Regions from separate parts of the Mesorhizobium sp. P2_E10 genome, predicted to be linked through region 2. Evidence: riboswitches for the same ligand, from Rfam matches in the RefSeq annotation. Region 2 holds a riboswitch; the other holds the start of a gene.
The links. A riboswitch is a leader RNA that binds a small molecule or an ion and turns the genes downstream of it on or off. The one in region 2 is predicted to bind cobalamin.
Positions count from the first base shown of each region.

Region 1: linked by a shared signal. The riboswitch ahead of AC1D0N_RS02200 (aromatic ring-hydroxylating oxygenase subunit alpha) and the one ahead of AC1D0N_RS14605 (CbtB domain-containing protein) in region 2 are both predicted to bind cobalamin.

Region 1 is NZ_JBFUEK010000001.1:434,087-441,725, reverse strand. It holds gene AC1D0N_RS02230 (carbohydrate ABC transporter permease) at 1-848, shown strand, start outside; gene bglA (beta-galactosidase BglA) at 853-2,517, shown strand; gene AC1D0N_RS02220 (ABC transporter ATP-binding protein) at 2,549-3,661, shown strand; gene AC1D0N_RS02215 (DUF680 domain-containing protein) at 3,740-3,979, opposite strand; gene AC1D0N_RS02210 (DUF680 domain-containing protein) at 4,038-4,238, opposite strand; gene AC1D0N_RS02205 (DUF680 domain-containing protein) at 4,311-4,517, opposite strand; cobalamin riboswitch at 5,025-5,226, shown strand; gene AC1D0N_RS02200 (aromatic ring-hydroxylating oxygenase subunit alpha) at 5,343-6,590, shown strand; gene AC1D0N_RS02195 (FAD-binding oxidoreductase) at 6,668-7,639, shown strand, end outside.
Region 2 is NZ_JBFUEK010000004.1:548,563-556,201, reverse strand. It holds gene cbiB (adenosylcobinamide-phosphate synthase CbiB) at 1-638, shown strand, start outside; gene AC1D0N_RS14625 (hypothetical protein) at 653-967, opposite strand; gene cobO (cob(I)yrinic acid a,c-diamide adenosyltransferase) at 992-1,606, opposite strand; gene AC1D0N_RS14615 (bifunctional adenosylcobinamide kinase/adenosylcobinamide-phosphate guanylyltransferase) at 1,607-1,987, opposite strand; gene AC1D0N_RS14610 (CbtA family protein) at 2,044-2,841, opposite strand; gene AC1D0N_RS14605 (CbtB domain-containing protein) at 2,857-3,036, opposite strand; cobalamin riboswitch at 3,074-3,270, opposite strand; gene AC1D0N_RS14600 (gamma-glutamylcyclotransferase) at 3,338-4,030, opposite strand; gene AC1D0N_RS14595 (aromatic ring-hydroxylating oxygenase subunit alpha) at 4,167-5,348, shown strand; gene AC1D0N_RS14590 (MFS transporter) at 5,352-6,551, opposite strand; gene AC1D0N_RS14585 (acetyltransferase domain-containing protein) at 6,767-7,639, shown strand, end outside.

The DNA of each region.
Region 1 (7,639 bases), on a different contig from region 2:
CGCAATATCCGGCCGGCACGACAGCCGATCTCGGCGACGGCGTGACCTTGCTGCTCAACGCCGACGGCACTTTCGTTATGTCCTCGCCGAAAGCTTTTGAGGGCGACCGCGGCCAGCGCGTCTATTACGCCTCGTCGGCGCCGCCAAAATTCACCACCGACAACTACAAGACCGTGCTGTTTTCGGAAGGCATCGGCCGCTCGTTCATGAACTCGCTGACGGTGACCATTCCGGCCACCGTCATCCCGATCCTGATTGCGGCGTTCGCTGCCTATGCGCTGGCCTGGATGCGCTTTCCCGGCCGGGCCCTGCTGATTGCGGTGATCATCGGCCTGCTGGTCGTGCCGCTGCAGATGTCGCTGATCCCGCTGTTGAAGCTCTACAACGGCGTCGGCTCCTTCTTCGGCATGCCGTCGAAAACCTATCTCGGCATCTGGCTGGCGCACACCGGCTTCGGCCTGCCCTTCGCGATCTACCTGCTTAGAAGCTATATTGCCGGCCTGCCGCGCGAAATCATGGAATCGGCGCGCATCGACGGCGCCAGCGACTTCGAGATTTTCGTCAAGATCGTCTTGCCGCTGTCGTTCCCGGTGCTGGCCTCCTTCGCCATCTTCCAGTTCCTCTGGGTATGGAACGATCTGTTGGTCGCGATGGTTTTCCTGGGTACCGAGGCGGACCAGATCGTGCTGACCGCCAAGCTCAATGCGTTGCTCGGCTCACGCGGTGGTGATTGGGAAATCCTGACGACATCGGCTTTCGTGACCATCATCGTGCCGCTGATCGTGTTCTTCTCGCTGCAGCGCTATTTCGTCCGCGGGCTGCTTGCAGGCTCGGTGAAAGGAGGCTGAGACCATGCAATCCGCTTTCAAGGCGACCTCGAAGCCCGATCTCGCCGTCGATCGCGACTGGTGGCGTGGCGCGGTGATCTACCAGATCTATCCGCGCAGCTATCAGGACTCGAACGGCGACGGCATCGGCGACCTCAAGGGCATTATAGGCAGGCTGCCCTACATTGCCTCGCTGGGCGTCGATGCCATCTGGATCTCGCCCTTCTTCAAGTCGCCGATGAAGGATTTCGGCTACGATGTGTCAGACTATTGCGACGTCGATCCGATGTTCGGCACGCTGGCCGACTTCGACGCCCTGACCGCCGAGGCGCACAGGCTCGGCCTCAAGGTGATGATCGACGAGGTGCTGTCGCATACCGCCGACAATCATCCGTGGTTCAAGGAAAGCCGCTCAAGCCGCACCAATGCCAAGGCCGACTGGTATGTCTGGGCCGACGCCAGGCCCGACGGCACGCCACCCAACAACTGGCTGTCGATTTTCGGCGGCTCGGCCTGGCAGTGGGACACCAGTCGCCAGCAATATTATCTGCATAATTTCCTGGCCGAGCAGCCCGATCTCAACTTCCACAGCCGTGCCGTCCAGGACGCGCTGCTCGAGGTCACCCGCTTCTGGCTGGAGCGCGGCGTCGACGGCTTCCGCCTCGACACCATCAACTTCTACTTCCACAGCCAGGGGCTGGAAAACAATCCGCCGCTGCCGCCGGAAGAGCGCAACGACCAGACCGCTCCTGCGGTCAACCCCTACAACTACCAGGACCATCTCTACGACAAGAGCCGGCCGGAAAACCTCGCTTTCCTCGAACGCTTCCGCGCGCTTCTCGACGAATATCCGGCAACCGCCGCGGTCGGCGAGGTCGGCGATTCGCAGCGCGGCCTGGAAGTTGTGGCGGCCTACACCGCGGGCGGGAAGCGCGTGCACATGTGCTATTCGTTCGATTTCCTGGCGCCCGAAAAGATCAGCGCAGCAAAGGTGCGCTCGGTGCTGGAATCCTTCGGCAAGGTCGCCAGCGATGGCTGGTCGTGTTGGGCTTTCTCCAATCATGACGTGATGCGCCCGGCGTCGCGCTGGGCCGCCGGCGAGGCCGACGAGACCGCCTATCTCAAGGTCATCTCGGCGCTGCTGATGTCGCTGCGCGGCTCGGTCTGCCTCTATCAGGGCGAAGAGCTCGGGCTCGGCGAAGCCGAGCTGCAATTCGAGGATTTGCAGGACCCCTACGGCATCCGCTTCTGGCCTGAATTCAAGGGCCGCGATGGCTGCCGCACACCGATGGTGTGGGATGCCACGGCCAAGAATGCCGGCTTCTCCTCGGCAAAACCCTGGTTGCCGGTGCCGGGAAAACACCTTTCGCAAGCGGTCAACGTGCAGCAGGGCGACGACAGCTCGCTGCTCGAGCACTACCGGCGCTTTCTGGCTTTCCGCCGTCTGCATCCGGCGCTGGCCAAGGGCGATATCGAGTTCATCGAAAGCGAGGGCGATACGGTCGCCTTCACACGTCGCGAAGGCAACGAGCAGATCGTCTGCGTCTTCAATCTCGGCGCCGGGCTGGCCAACATCGATCTCGGCGGCCGCGCGCTGCAGCCATTACCGGGGCACGGGTTTTCAGGACAGACTGGCGCCGGCTCTATCCGTCTTGGCGGCTACGGCGCCTGGTTCGGGCGTATCGACTGAATTTGCTAGAAGAATTCACTGGGAGGAAATCATGGCCGATGTCACGCTAAGACAAGTGAAAAAATCATATGGCAATCTGCACATTCTGCACGGCATCGATCTCGACATAAAGTCGGGCGAGTTCATCGTCTTCGTCGGCCCTTCGGGTTGCGGCAAGTCGACCTTGCTGCGGTCCATCGCCGGATTGGAGGAGATCACCTCCGGCGAGCTCAAGATCGCCGGCGAGGTGGTCAACGACGTGCCGCCGTCGAAGCGGGGCATCGCCATGGTGTTCCAGTCCTACGCGCTCTACCCGCATATGACCGTCTACGACAACATGGCGTTCTCGATGAAGATCGGCAAAGAGAACAAGGCCGAGATCGACCGGCGCGTGCGCCAGGCGGCGGAAATCCTGCAGCTGACCAAATATCTCGACCGCTTGCCCAAGGCGATGTCGGGCGGCCAGCGCCAGCGCGTCGCCATCGGCCGCGCCATCGTGCGCAATCCAAAAGTGTTCCTGTTCGACGAGCCGCTGTCCAACCTTGATGCGGCTCTGCGCGTCGCCACCCGCATCGAGATCGCCAAGCTCAAGGAATCGATGCCCAACACGACGATGATCTACGTCACCCACGACCAGGTCGAGGCGATGACGCTGGCCGACCGCATCGTGGTGCTCAAGGAAGGTCATATCGAGCAGGTCGGCACGCCAATGGACCTCTACAAGAAACCGGGCAATCTGTTCGTTGCCCAGTTCATCGGCTCGCCGGCCATGAACATCTTGCCGGCGACGATCGAAACAACCGGCAATTCGACTGTCGTCAGCCATGTCGGCGGCCGCAAGGCGACGGTGCCAATCACCACGCCGGCTTCAGCGAAAGGCGCCGCGGTAAGCTTCGGCGTGCGACCGGAGGATCTGGTGGTCTCCACCGGCGCCGATTATCTTTTCGAGGGCAAGGTGGACTATGTCGAACAACTCGGCGAGGTTCAGCTCATCTATGTCGACATCGGCCGCGCCGACCTGCCGCTGGTGACCAAGCTGCCCGGCAATGTCGAGGTCAAGCGCGGGGCGACGCTGCGGCTGAGCGCGGATGGCGGTGACCTGCATATCTTCGACGCCGACGGACATTCCTTCGCACTGCACAAGCCGGAAGCAAAGGCGGCTTGAGGCCGACCGGTCCGTATCAACAAAAAAGAGCGGCGGGCCTGGCCCGCCGCTCTTTTTTCTGGAGACCGACTTCGGCTGTTAGTTGTTGCCGAAGAGGTTCCGGTCGCTGCCCTGAGGGGCCGACTTCTGGGCGTCACCCGACGAGTTCAGCAGCTTGTAGACCGGCGAGCCGGTGTTGCGCACCGAAGACGTCTGCGTCTTATCGACGTTGACGGTCGCCTGCTTGTTGATGTCGGTCCCGCCAACGCTGTCGTTGTGGGCATAGGCGCTGCCGGCGGCAATCATGATGGCGGCGGCGGCAAGAACAATCTTCTTCATCTTAAGTCTCCTGAGTTTTTGGTTTCCAGAAAGCGGCAAAGCGCTTTGCCGGATCGGCTTAGTTGTTGCCGAAGAGGTTACGGTCGCTGCCCTGAACGGCGGGCTGCTTGTCAGCCGGAGCCGACTTCTGGATGGAAGCCGTGTACGAGCTGTCGACAGCCGGGGCGGCCTGGTTGTCGCCGAAGTGGTCGCTGCCAGTGGCGAAGGCGCTGCCGGTGATGGCCAAAACGGCCGCGGCGGTGAGAACAATCTTTTTCATTTTAAGTACTCCTGAATGTCTGAATTCCACCAAGGCGGCGGGGCAAACCCGCCGTCCGTTGGGAATCGGCTGTTAGTTGTTGCCGAAAAGGTTACGGTCGCTGCCCTGAACGACGGGCTGCTTGTCAGCCGGAGCCGACTTCTGAATGGAAGCCGTGTACGAGCTGTCGACCGAGGCGGCAGGCTGGTTCGCACCATTGGAACCAAAGTGGTCGCTACCAGCGAAGGCGCTGCCGGTGATGGCCAGAACGGCGACGGCAGTGAGAACAATCTTTTTCATTTTTAGTACTCCAGTATTTTAGTTCATCAGTCCGTCTAGCGGCGTGTCTTGGAAGGAAATTCGCGTCGTTCGGACAGCCCCGATGTGGGTGAGGCCAGCGCCTGTTTCCAATCACGAAGTTGTTCCGCGTGGACCATGGCTCTGCACCTTGAAATTGTACCAGAGCCTCCTACACTTTCTATTTTAGTTAATAGTTTCAATTCGTTATGCTGTGCCACCGGTGAGCCAGCTGACGAATTGGCAAACCAGCGTTCACAGCGTCCTGCACGCTCTGTCAACAGAAACGAACCGTTCGGTTCGATTTTAGAAACTACTAATAGTCACTTCGAAACTGTTAACTGTTTTTAGCCCCGCCGCAGGTCGAATCCGACGCGCGAAGCGGGCGGGTCGCGGCCAGTGAAAAGGCTGGGTTCGCGTCACAAATCCTGGTCGGTGCATTTCGCCTATGGTGTCGCGCCGCATGGATGCGATGTCGCTTTCATGCCGATGGCGCGGCCGCTGTCGTGATTAGATGATGGCATCTCAGGTGCCGCTTCGTGACGATGAAGCGGAGAATTGGGAAGCCGGTCAAAACCCGGCGCTGCCCCCGCAACGGTGGTGGAGTTCAAGTCGCAACGGGAGACCACTGGGCCACAAGCCTGGGAAGGTGTCGCGACCGTCCGCAAGGACACTCCAGAGCCCGGAAACCAGCCCGAGATAGCTAGACTCGACTGATCGCGGTGGGCGGTCAAGAGGTGGATGGTGCATGCCGGCCTTGTCGCCGGATTGCGACCGGTCTTTCCTCCATCACCACCAAGTTCAGTCCTTTGAAGATGAGGACAGGACATGGATGCGCGCAACGACATGCTGAGGCTCTTGCACAGCCGCAGGGACGGCTACTCGCTCGAGCAGCCCTTCTATACCGATCCCGACTACTTCAAGCTCGACATGGAGCTGATCTGGTATCGCGACTGGCTGTTCATCGGTCATGATTGCGAATTGCCGAAGCCGGGCAGCTACATCACCGCCCAGGTCGGCGACTATCCGGTGGTGCTGGTCCGCGACCAGCAAGGCAAGATCAACGCGTTTCACAATTCCTGCCGTCATCGCGGCAGCCGCGTCTGCAACGCAGAGAAAGGCACTGCGGCCAAGCTCGTCTGCCCCTATCACCAGTGGACCTACGAACTGGACGGCAGGCTCCTGTTCGCACGGCAGATGGCCGATGGTTTCGACAAGAGCCAGTTCAGCCTGAAGCCGGTGGCCTGCGAGAGCGTCGGCGGCTACATCTTCATCTGCCTGGCCAGGGAGCCGGCGGACTTCGCGCCGATGCGCGCCATGATCGAACCCTATCTGTTGCCGCACCGGCTGCGCGAGGCAAAGGTCGCCTTCGAATCGACCATCGTCGAAAAGGGCAACTGGAAGCTGGTCTGGGAGAACAACCGCGAGTGCTATCACTGCGCCGGTAACCATCCGGAACTGTGCAAGACTTTCCCGGAAGCGCCGACCGTGACCGGTGTGCAGGGTGCCGACAGCGACCCTGAAATGCTGGCGCACTGGGCGAAGTGCGAGGCAACGGGCCTGCCGAGCAAGTTCCGCATCGATCCCACCGGACAGTTTCGCGCCACCCGCGCGCCGCTGCTGCGCGATGCCGTCAGCTATACGATGAACGGCAAGCGCGCGGTGAAGAAGAACCTTTCCGACAGCGTTTCGGCCGACCGCATCGGCACCTTGATGCACTACCACTACCCGACGACCTGGAACCACATCCTCATCGACCACGCCGTTACCTTCCGCGTGCTGCCGATCAGCGCCACGGAGACGGCGGTGACGACGAAATGGCTGGTCCACAAGGATGCGGTGGAAGGCGTCGACTACGACCTCGCCGAGCTCACCCATGTCTGGACCGAGACCAACGACCAGGACCGCCGCATCGTCGAAGAGAACGCCTTCGGCATCCTGTCGCCGGCCTATGAGCCCGGCCCCTATTCGGAGTTGCATGAAGGCGGCGTGATCCAGTTCGTCGACTGGTATGCCCGCTTCATCGAGCCGCGCCTTGCCGAGGGCGGCCGGCCCGCGCTGCGCAGCGTCGCCTAGCACATGGCGCCCAAAAGTGTTGAGCGGTTTTGGAGTAACGCCATGTGCAGCATGAAAAGGTCGGAAGGATGAATGCGATGACGGACCTTGGCCTCTACCGCCATCTCGACGAGATGGCGCCCTGGAACGACAGGCTGCAGGTGTTGGAAGTGATCGGCGTCAGCGACGAGGCGCCGGAGGTGAAGACCTTCACCTTCCGCTCTGACAATCAGACCTGGTTTCGCTACAAGCCGGGGCAATTCGTGACACTGGAACTGCCGACCACCGAGGGCCCGCTGATGCGGACCTACACGCTGTCGTCCTCACCGTCGCGGCCGTTCTCGATTGCGGTGACGGTGAAGGCCCAGGCCGGCAGCGTCGGCACGCGCTGGATGTTCGATAATTTGAAGCCCGGCGTCCACGTGAAGGCCTATGGACCGGCAGGCGACTTTTCGCTGCACAGCCACCCCGCGGCCAAATATCTGTTCATTTCGGCCGGCTCCGGTGTGACGCCGATGATGTCGATGCTGCGCTGGCTTAACGACTGCGCGCCGTGGACCGATGTCGGCTTCGTCAACTGCGCGCGGCGCCCGGAAGAGATCATCTTCCGCAAGGAACTCGAATTGCTGGGAAGCCGCATGCCGGGCCTGTCGCTCGGCTTCATGATCGAGGAGCGGTCGAGCCGCGAAGGCTGGTTCGGGCATATGGGGCGGATCGACGCGATCCGGCTGCCGCTGCTGGCGCCGGACTTCCGCGAGCGCGAAATCTTCTGCTGCGGCCCGGACCCGTTCATGCGCGCGGTGCGGCAGATGCTGGAGGCCTCCGGCTTCGACATGGCCTATTACCACCAGGAGAGTTTTGCGGCTCCCGCTGTGGAAGAAGTCCCGGCTCCGTTCACATCGCCGGCTGGGATCGAAGTGCCTGCCGACACTGTTACGCCGGTTCGCTTCTCGCTTTCGGATGTCGACGCCGAATGCGTTGCCGGCCAGACCGTGCTGCAGACGGCGCGCGCTTCGGGTGTGAGAATCCCTGCAGCGTGCGAGTTCGGCCTGTGCGGAACCTGCAAGGTG
Region 2 (7,639 bases):
GCGGTCTCGCCTTGGGTCGTATCGCCGTTGCGCGCATTGTCGGCCGCGATCCCGAAAAGCTCGACAAACCGGGCGTTGCCCGCGCCGCAATCGAAAGCCTGGCCGAGAATTTTTCCGACGGCATCGTCGCGCCCGCCTTCTGGACCGGCGTTTGCGGCCTGGCCGGCGGCGTCGCCTACAAGGCCGCCAACACCGCCGACTCGATGATCGGCCACCGCACCCCGCGCCACGAGGCCTTCGGCCGGGCGGCGGCGCGTTTCGACGACTGGATCAACCTGCCGGCTTCGAGGCTGACGGCGCTGCTGATCGTTGCTGCTGCCTTTCTCGTCCGCGACGCCGATCCCCGCAATGCCTGGCAAGCGGTGCGGCGCGACGCGAAAAAGCATCGCTCGCCCAATGCCGGCTGGCCGGAAGCGGCGATGGCCGGTGCGCTTGGCCTGGCGCTGGCTGGGCCGCGCAGCTATGGCGGTGTCATCGTCGAGGATGCCTTCATGGGCGAAGGTGGCCGGCGCGAGGCGGAGAGCACCGACATAAGGCAGGCGCTGAAGCTCTACCGGGTCGCGGACTGGCTGCTGATCGGCCTGTTCGCGATTCTGTCGGCGGCCCTCATTTGTCTGGATATCTTGATCTCGCAGTAAATGGGCCGCCTGACTCACCAGGAAACACGGACTTCCTTGGCGTTTGGATCCACGGCCGCGCCAAATCTTTTGATCGCGTAGCCACCGGCGGCCACAGCCGAGGATTTCAGCACAGGCTCAATCACAAGGAAAAGCCTCTCGGCGTCTGGCCCATACAGATAGAGGGTGCATTTGCCCTCGCCAAACTCGTCACCATCAAATTCGCCAACATGCGCATTCGTAACAGCTTGTTCCATCCGATCCTCCAGAACTTGGACCGATTGCCGCTCTTCCGGCGCGCCGAACTGACCGCCGCTCAGAAGAAGATAGACAATCACGGCTTGTTCCAACGGTCATCTCCCGAAGCTAGGCCCTCAGAACTCGATCCCCTGCTGCGCCTTCACGCCGGCCGAGAAATGGTGCTTGGTCACGCCCATCTCGGTGACCAGATCGGCGGCCTCGACCAGCGCCGGCTTGGCGTTGCGGCCGGTGACGACGACATGCAGGCCTTCGCGCCGCGCCTTCAGCGCCGCGACCACTGTGTCCAGGTCGAGATAGTCATAGCGCAGCGCAATGTTCAATTCGTCGAGCACCAGCAGGCTGATCGACGGATCGGCCATCAGTTCGAGCACCTTGGTCCAGGCAGCCTCCGCGGCGGCGATGTCGCGCTTCAGATCCTGCGTCTCCCAGGTAAAACCCTCGCCCATCGTGTGCCAGACGACGCGGTCGCCGAAGGCGGCAAAGGCGTCCTTCTCGCCGGTGTGCCATTTGCCTTTGATGAACTGGACAACGCCGACGCGCTTGCCATAGCCGAGCATGCGCAGCGCCAGCCCGAAGGCGGCGGTGGTCTTGCCCTTACCGGGACCGGTGTTGACGATCAAAAGTCCCTTCTCGACCGTCTTGGCTGCTACCTCGGCATCCTGCACCGCCTTGCGCTTGACCATCTTGGCGCGGTGGCGTTCCTCGTCTTTTGCATCGATATCGGTCATTTATTTCACCTTGAGCGGCAGCCCGGCCACCATCAATAGCACCGTATCGGCAGTTGCCGCGACCTGCTGGTTGAGTCGGCCGGCGGCGTCGCGAAACCGGCGTGCCAGCGCATTGTCCGGTACGATACCTTGCCCGACTTCGTTGGAGACCACGAACCACGGCCCGCGCGGCCGCGCCAGCACGTCGGCCAACCGCCGGCATTCTGCGTCGAGATCATGGTCTGAAAGCATATGATTGGTCAGCCACAGCGTCAGGCAATCGACGAGCACGGGCTGATCGTCAGGCAAGGTCTCGAGCGCACCGGCAAGATCGAGCGGCGCATCGATAGTCGCCCATCCCTCGCCGCGCCGCGAGCGATGCAGCGCGATGCGCTCGCGCATTTCGTCGTCTCTTGCCGGAGCGCGCACCGCCGATGATGAAGGTCAGTGCTTTGCGATCAGGCAAAGCTGTCGCGCAGGCTAGTCGCCGTTCCTGTGAAGCGTCCGCGCACCACGCCGACGGCTGCACCAAGCACCAGCCAGAACACCAGATTGGTCACCGTAACCGCCACCACGAACTGATGGTGCAGGCCTTCCGGGATTGCTGTCACGAAGCTGTCCGGCTGCGGCGCGCCGACGATATGTGGCGCCACGATCAAAGCCACGGCAAGGATCGCCAACGGCAGCGACTTGCGGAAGGCGAGAAGGCCCAGGCCAGCCGCTGTCGCCGCCACTGTTGCCCACCACCAGATCTGGCGCTGCATGAGGTCGGCCGCCGGCATTGCCGGCAGTTCGGGCGGCAGGCCAAGGCCCGGCGCCAGCGTGAACACCGCAAAGCCGGCCAGGCCCCAGAACACGCCCTGGCGCCAGCTGCCGATACCGCCAGCGAACTCGGAAACCGCGACCAGAATCAACGCGAAGCCGATGCCGGTGACGATATTGGCGACGACACTGAAGGCAAAGCGCTCGAAGCCGTCGGCCGGCGACCAGCCTTCGTCTTCAGCCGGAGCCGCCGCTTCGACAGGCGCTGGCGCTGAGCTCATGGCGTTTTCCGCCGGTGCGGCACTGCTCATGGCATTGGTGGTGCTGGCGGCGGGTGCCGCAGCATGATCGTGCTGGTGGCCGCCAGCCTTCTCAAAAACTTCGGCCTGGTAGATCAGAGGGTCGGTGGCAAAGGCCTGCATGCAGGCGAGAACGACGCCAGCCACGAGCCCTGCGATCGCCGCGATGAACACGACGTTGCGAAACAGGTTCATGATGTCAATTCCTCGTCAGTGGCAGGGGAACGCCATCGAGTGGCGATAATCGTGCGCAGCGTTGTGGACCACATCGATATGCGAGAAGCCGACAACCCCGACAACGAACATGCCGAGAAATGCAGTGAGCACCAGCTGCATGAAGCGCGACTGCGAGGAAACGGAAGCGCCGAGAGAGACGGAAGCGGTATTCATGTCTTGTCCTTTCGCCCTCCACCCGAGGGCATAGAAGTCACTGTCCCTGTCGCCGGCAGGTCTCCTGGCTCGCGGATCAGCGCCCTTCCCCACCTTCCCGAAGAAAAATCTTCAGTGGCATATGGAGAGGACTACCGCACACAGTTGCGGGGGCAGCCACGGCATTGGGCAACAACTCAGCCCGCACCGCATTCCCTCTTGGCTCCAAACGGAACCGACGACAGCCGCGACTATAGGCAAAATCGCAGCGCCCGGCAAACCAAATTCCGCCGGTTACCAGCGCGAATGCGCCACCTTAGCCTCAGGATGCGGACGCGGCGATCCGCTCGGCAACGAGGCGCTGCAGCCGCCACAGATGGCGGTCGTGAATGCCGCGCTCTTCCAGGTTTTTCACCGTGTTGTAGAGATAGTCGGCGCCTGAGCCCCAGTGCCCGCAAGATGTGGCCAGCCTGTCGACAACCCTCTCTTCGGCGAGCGGGCCGGCATAGGTCGTACCGTTGCGGTTGATGACGAAGGCCAAAGCCTTTACCGGGCCGCTGTCGCTGGACAGGCTGAGCATGCGGGGATGGTAGCTTGTCGGCTTCAGCGTCACTTCGCGCCGCAAAAGCTTGCCCAGCTGCTGCCGCCTGTTGTCGTCGGCCAGCCGAAAGGCGACGCCCTTGCACTGTCCGCCGCGGTCCAGCGCCATCATCAGGCCGGGGCTGTCCTTGGTGCCGCGCCAGCGCGTCATGTTCATGCAAAAGGACCGGTGCCAGCCGCGCGCCGTGGCGACACGTTCCTCGACATGGTCGATTTCGGGTTTCCAGATCAGCGAGCCGTAGCCGAACAGCCACAGCGGTTCCGAGTCGGGGAGTTCAGCCTGCAATGCGTCCAGCAACGAATCATAGTCGCCTTCATCCAGATGCGCAGCATCAGGATCGGGACCGGTATCCTCGATCGCGCGCCAGCAGCGCGCGACCAGTTCCGGCGTAAGCGACATCTGTCGTGCAGCCAAGTCTCGCTCCTCTTGTTCAACGACATGATTAGGCATCGTGGTAGAAACCGGCAATGCCGTGGCGTGCCAAATGCCGTCGCCAGAATTGACAAACGATTTGCCGGGGTGTCGGCTGGCGCATCACAGGAAACCAGCCATGCAACCCAACCCGGGCGAGCGCGACCTTTATAACGGCTTGACCCGGCTTGAGCCGACGCTGCCCTCCTCGGCCTATTGGGACGCAAACGCCTATCAGCGCGACCTCGACGCCATCTGGTACAAAAACTGGCTGCTGGTTTGCCGCGAGGCCGACCTCGCCCAGCCGCTGGCTTTCAGGACCTTTCGCGTCGGCACGCAGGAGATCGTCGTGCTGCGCGACGACACCGGCGTGCTGCGCGCCTTCCACAACACTTGCCGGCATCGCGGCTCGCAGCTTTGCCAGGAGAGCAAGGGCCGGCTGAAGGCGCGGCTCATCACCTGCCCCTATCACGCCTGGTCGTATTCGCTGCGCGGCGACCTCGTGCGCGTTCCCTCGAAATCGCTGCCCGAAGGTTTCGACAAGGCCGATCACCCGCTCTACCGCGTGGCGCTGTCGGTGTGGCGCGGCTTCGTCTTCGTCAATCTCGCCGAAGATGCCCACGGCTCGGCCGAAACATCTTTCGATCCTGCATCCGGCAGCCTCGCCAACTGGCCGCTGGAGACGCTGGTCAGCGGTCACGTGCTCAAGAAGGTGATGAACTGCAACTGGAAGATCTTTTGGGAGAACTTCAACGAGTGCCTGCACTGCCCCGGCGTCCACAAAGACCTGTCGCGGCTGGTGCCGATCTATGGCCGTGGCCTGATGGGCCGCCATGACGACCCGGACTGGGTTCGCCATGCCGACAATGACGCGCCGGAATTTTCCGGCGGCTTGCGCGCCGGTGCCGAGACATGGTCGCGCGACGGAAGGGCGCATGGACCGGTGTTTTCCGGGCTGACGCCGGCCGAGCGCGCCGCCGGCCAGACCTACGCCACGTCACTACCGTCGATGTTCATCGTCGGCCATGTCGACTATGTCAGGACCGTGCGGCTGGTGCCGCTTGGCCCCGAACAGACCGAACTCACCGCCGAATGGCTTTTTTCGCCCGAGGCACTGGCAGCACCCCAGGCCGATATCGACAACATCGTCGCCTTTGGCCGGCAGGTGCTGGAGGAAGACGCCGCGATCTGCGAGGTCAACCAGAAAGGACTGCGCTCGCTGCGTCACGAGGCTGGCGTGCTGATGCCCGAGGAGTACGACCTGCACCGCTTTCACAACTGGGTGCGTGACCAGCACACAGCACTGGCACCCAAGCCATGACCGTCAAAGCGATTTCGGCAGATACCGCCAGGTGACAAAACCGCAGACGGCTGCCAGCAGGCCAAGCGTCGCGAACACCGAGCCCAGTCCGAAGAACGCCAGCACCACCGAATAGACCAGCGGCGGCGTCAGCTCGGAAAAGTCGAGATAGGTGCGATAGACCGCCGCCATCTGCGCCCGCTCATAGGAGCGCACCGAGCGCATGAAGGCGGTGGAGCCCAGCGCATCGAGCGCAATGGTGAAGAACGCGCCGCAAAGCAGGAAGGCGCCGGTGAGCAACGGCACGGTTTCGCCGACCGCGCCCGCAGCCAACAGCATCGCCGACATGGCGAAATAGGCAAAGGTCATGGTGCGCCGGCCACCGAACCGCTTTCCCGCCTTGCCCCAGAAGATGGCCATGAACAGAAGTGCGTTGCCGGCCGAAACCAGCAGGCCGCCGGCGAGTTTGCCTTCCCCGGTGATCACCATGAGCAGCGGCCCATAGACGAAGAACGTCGTCCAGAAGCAAGAGCGGCCGAAAGCGATCAGCCAGGCCAGCCTTAGTCGCGGTTGTGCGACGAAGCGTCCGATATTGGCCAGCGGATTGGCCGGCCGCGTCTTGCCCGGCCGGATCGACGGATTGTCGCCGAGCCTGTAGGTCCAGAACAGCGCCAGCAGGATCATGGCAAAGACGGCAACCGCGCCATGCGCGGCATAGATGCCGAAGCGCGTATAGAGAAAGATGCCGAGCGTCGGCCCACCGGTCCAGGCAAACATCGACCATGCCATGCGCAGCGATTCTGCCTGCATGAAGTCGGTCTTGCGGATGTGGTCCATGATGTAGAGGTTGAGCGTGATCGACAGTGCGCTGGCGCCCATGACGCGACACAGCATGCCCGCCAATTGCCCGGCCAGCGTGTGGGTGATGAAGAACAGCGAGCCGATGGCCAGCAGACAGGCGCCGGCCGTGTAGACCCAGCGCCGGGCAAAGCGGCGGATCAGCATCGGCATGAACAGCGTTACCGACAGGCCGAGCATCGCCACGACGGTGTAGAGTATCGAGACGATCTGCTCGTTGTGCAGGATCTCGTAGGCCTGGATTGGGATGACGCTCGACACCGTGGCGCGCGCGAAGGACTCGACCGCGTAGAGCGAGGCAAAGGTGCGTGCATCCGCCGGCCGCAAGGCCGGAAGCCAGATCGGATGGCGCACATGGGTGGACATTGCTTTCCCCAAATCAGACTCGCGCGGCCAATCTGGCGTGGCGTTCCTGGTGTCGGTAACAGGAAACCGACCCGTTCCCGGCAAAAAGCGAAGCCGGCCAAAGGCTTTCCGGTGCTGGCCTAAAGCAAGCCCTGATGCGGTGTCTTCCCTGCCTTCTTTTGTCCGGTGCAACCGTGCTAGTCGTCTCGGGTCAGTTGAATCAGAATTACGAGACCATGAGCATCGATAAGCCGCCCGCCGCCATCCCGGATCAACCGAAACGCGTTGTCGCCATCGACATCGTGCGCGGCATCGCGCTCATCGCCATGGCCAGCTATCATTTCACCTGGGATCTGGAGAACTTCCACTACACCGATCCCGGCCTGACCGCCTTCGGCTGGTGGAAGATCTACGCGCGCTGCATCGCCTCGACCTTCCTGTTCCTCGTCGGCGTCAGCCTGTTTCTCGCCCATGGCGGGCAGATTCGCTGGAGCGGCTTCTGGAAACGCTTTGCCATGGTCGCTGTGGCGGCGGTCGCCATTTCGGCAGTCACTTGGTTCGTCACGCCGGACAGCTTCATCTTCTTCGGCATCCTGCACGAGATCGCGCTGGCTAGCCTGCTCGGCCTTTTGTTCCTGCGTCTGCCGTCAATGCTGACGTTGCTTGTGGCGGCGGTGCTGATCGCCGCGCCGATCTACTTCAGATCCGAAGCCTTCGACCATCCTGCTTTGTGGTGGGTTGGTCTGTCGGCGATCAACCCGCGCTCCAACGACTACGTACCCGTCTTGCCATGGTTCGGCGCGGTTCTTGTCGGCATCGCCGCTACAAAGCTCGCTTCCAACGCCGGCGTGCTGGCGCGGTTGGCGACGCTCACGCCCGGACGATGGGCCAACCCGCTGATCTTCATCGGCCGTCACAGCCTGGCTTTCTACCTGATCCACCAGCCGCTGCTGTTTGGCTGTGTCTGGCTGTTCTCGCAGATCATGCCGGCGCCGGTGGAAACAAGGGAAGTGACCTTCCTGAAAGAGTGCCAGGTATCCTGCGAGCAGCAGCGCGACACGGAGTTCTGCGCCAGCTATTGTGTGTGCATGCTGGATACGCTGCAAAGC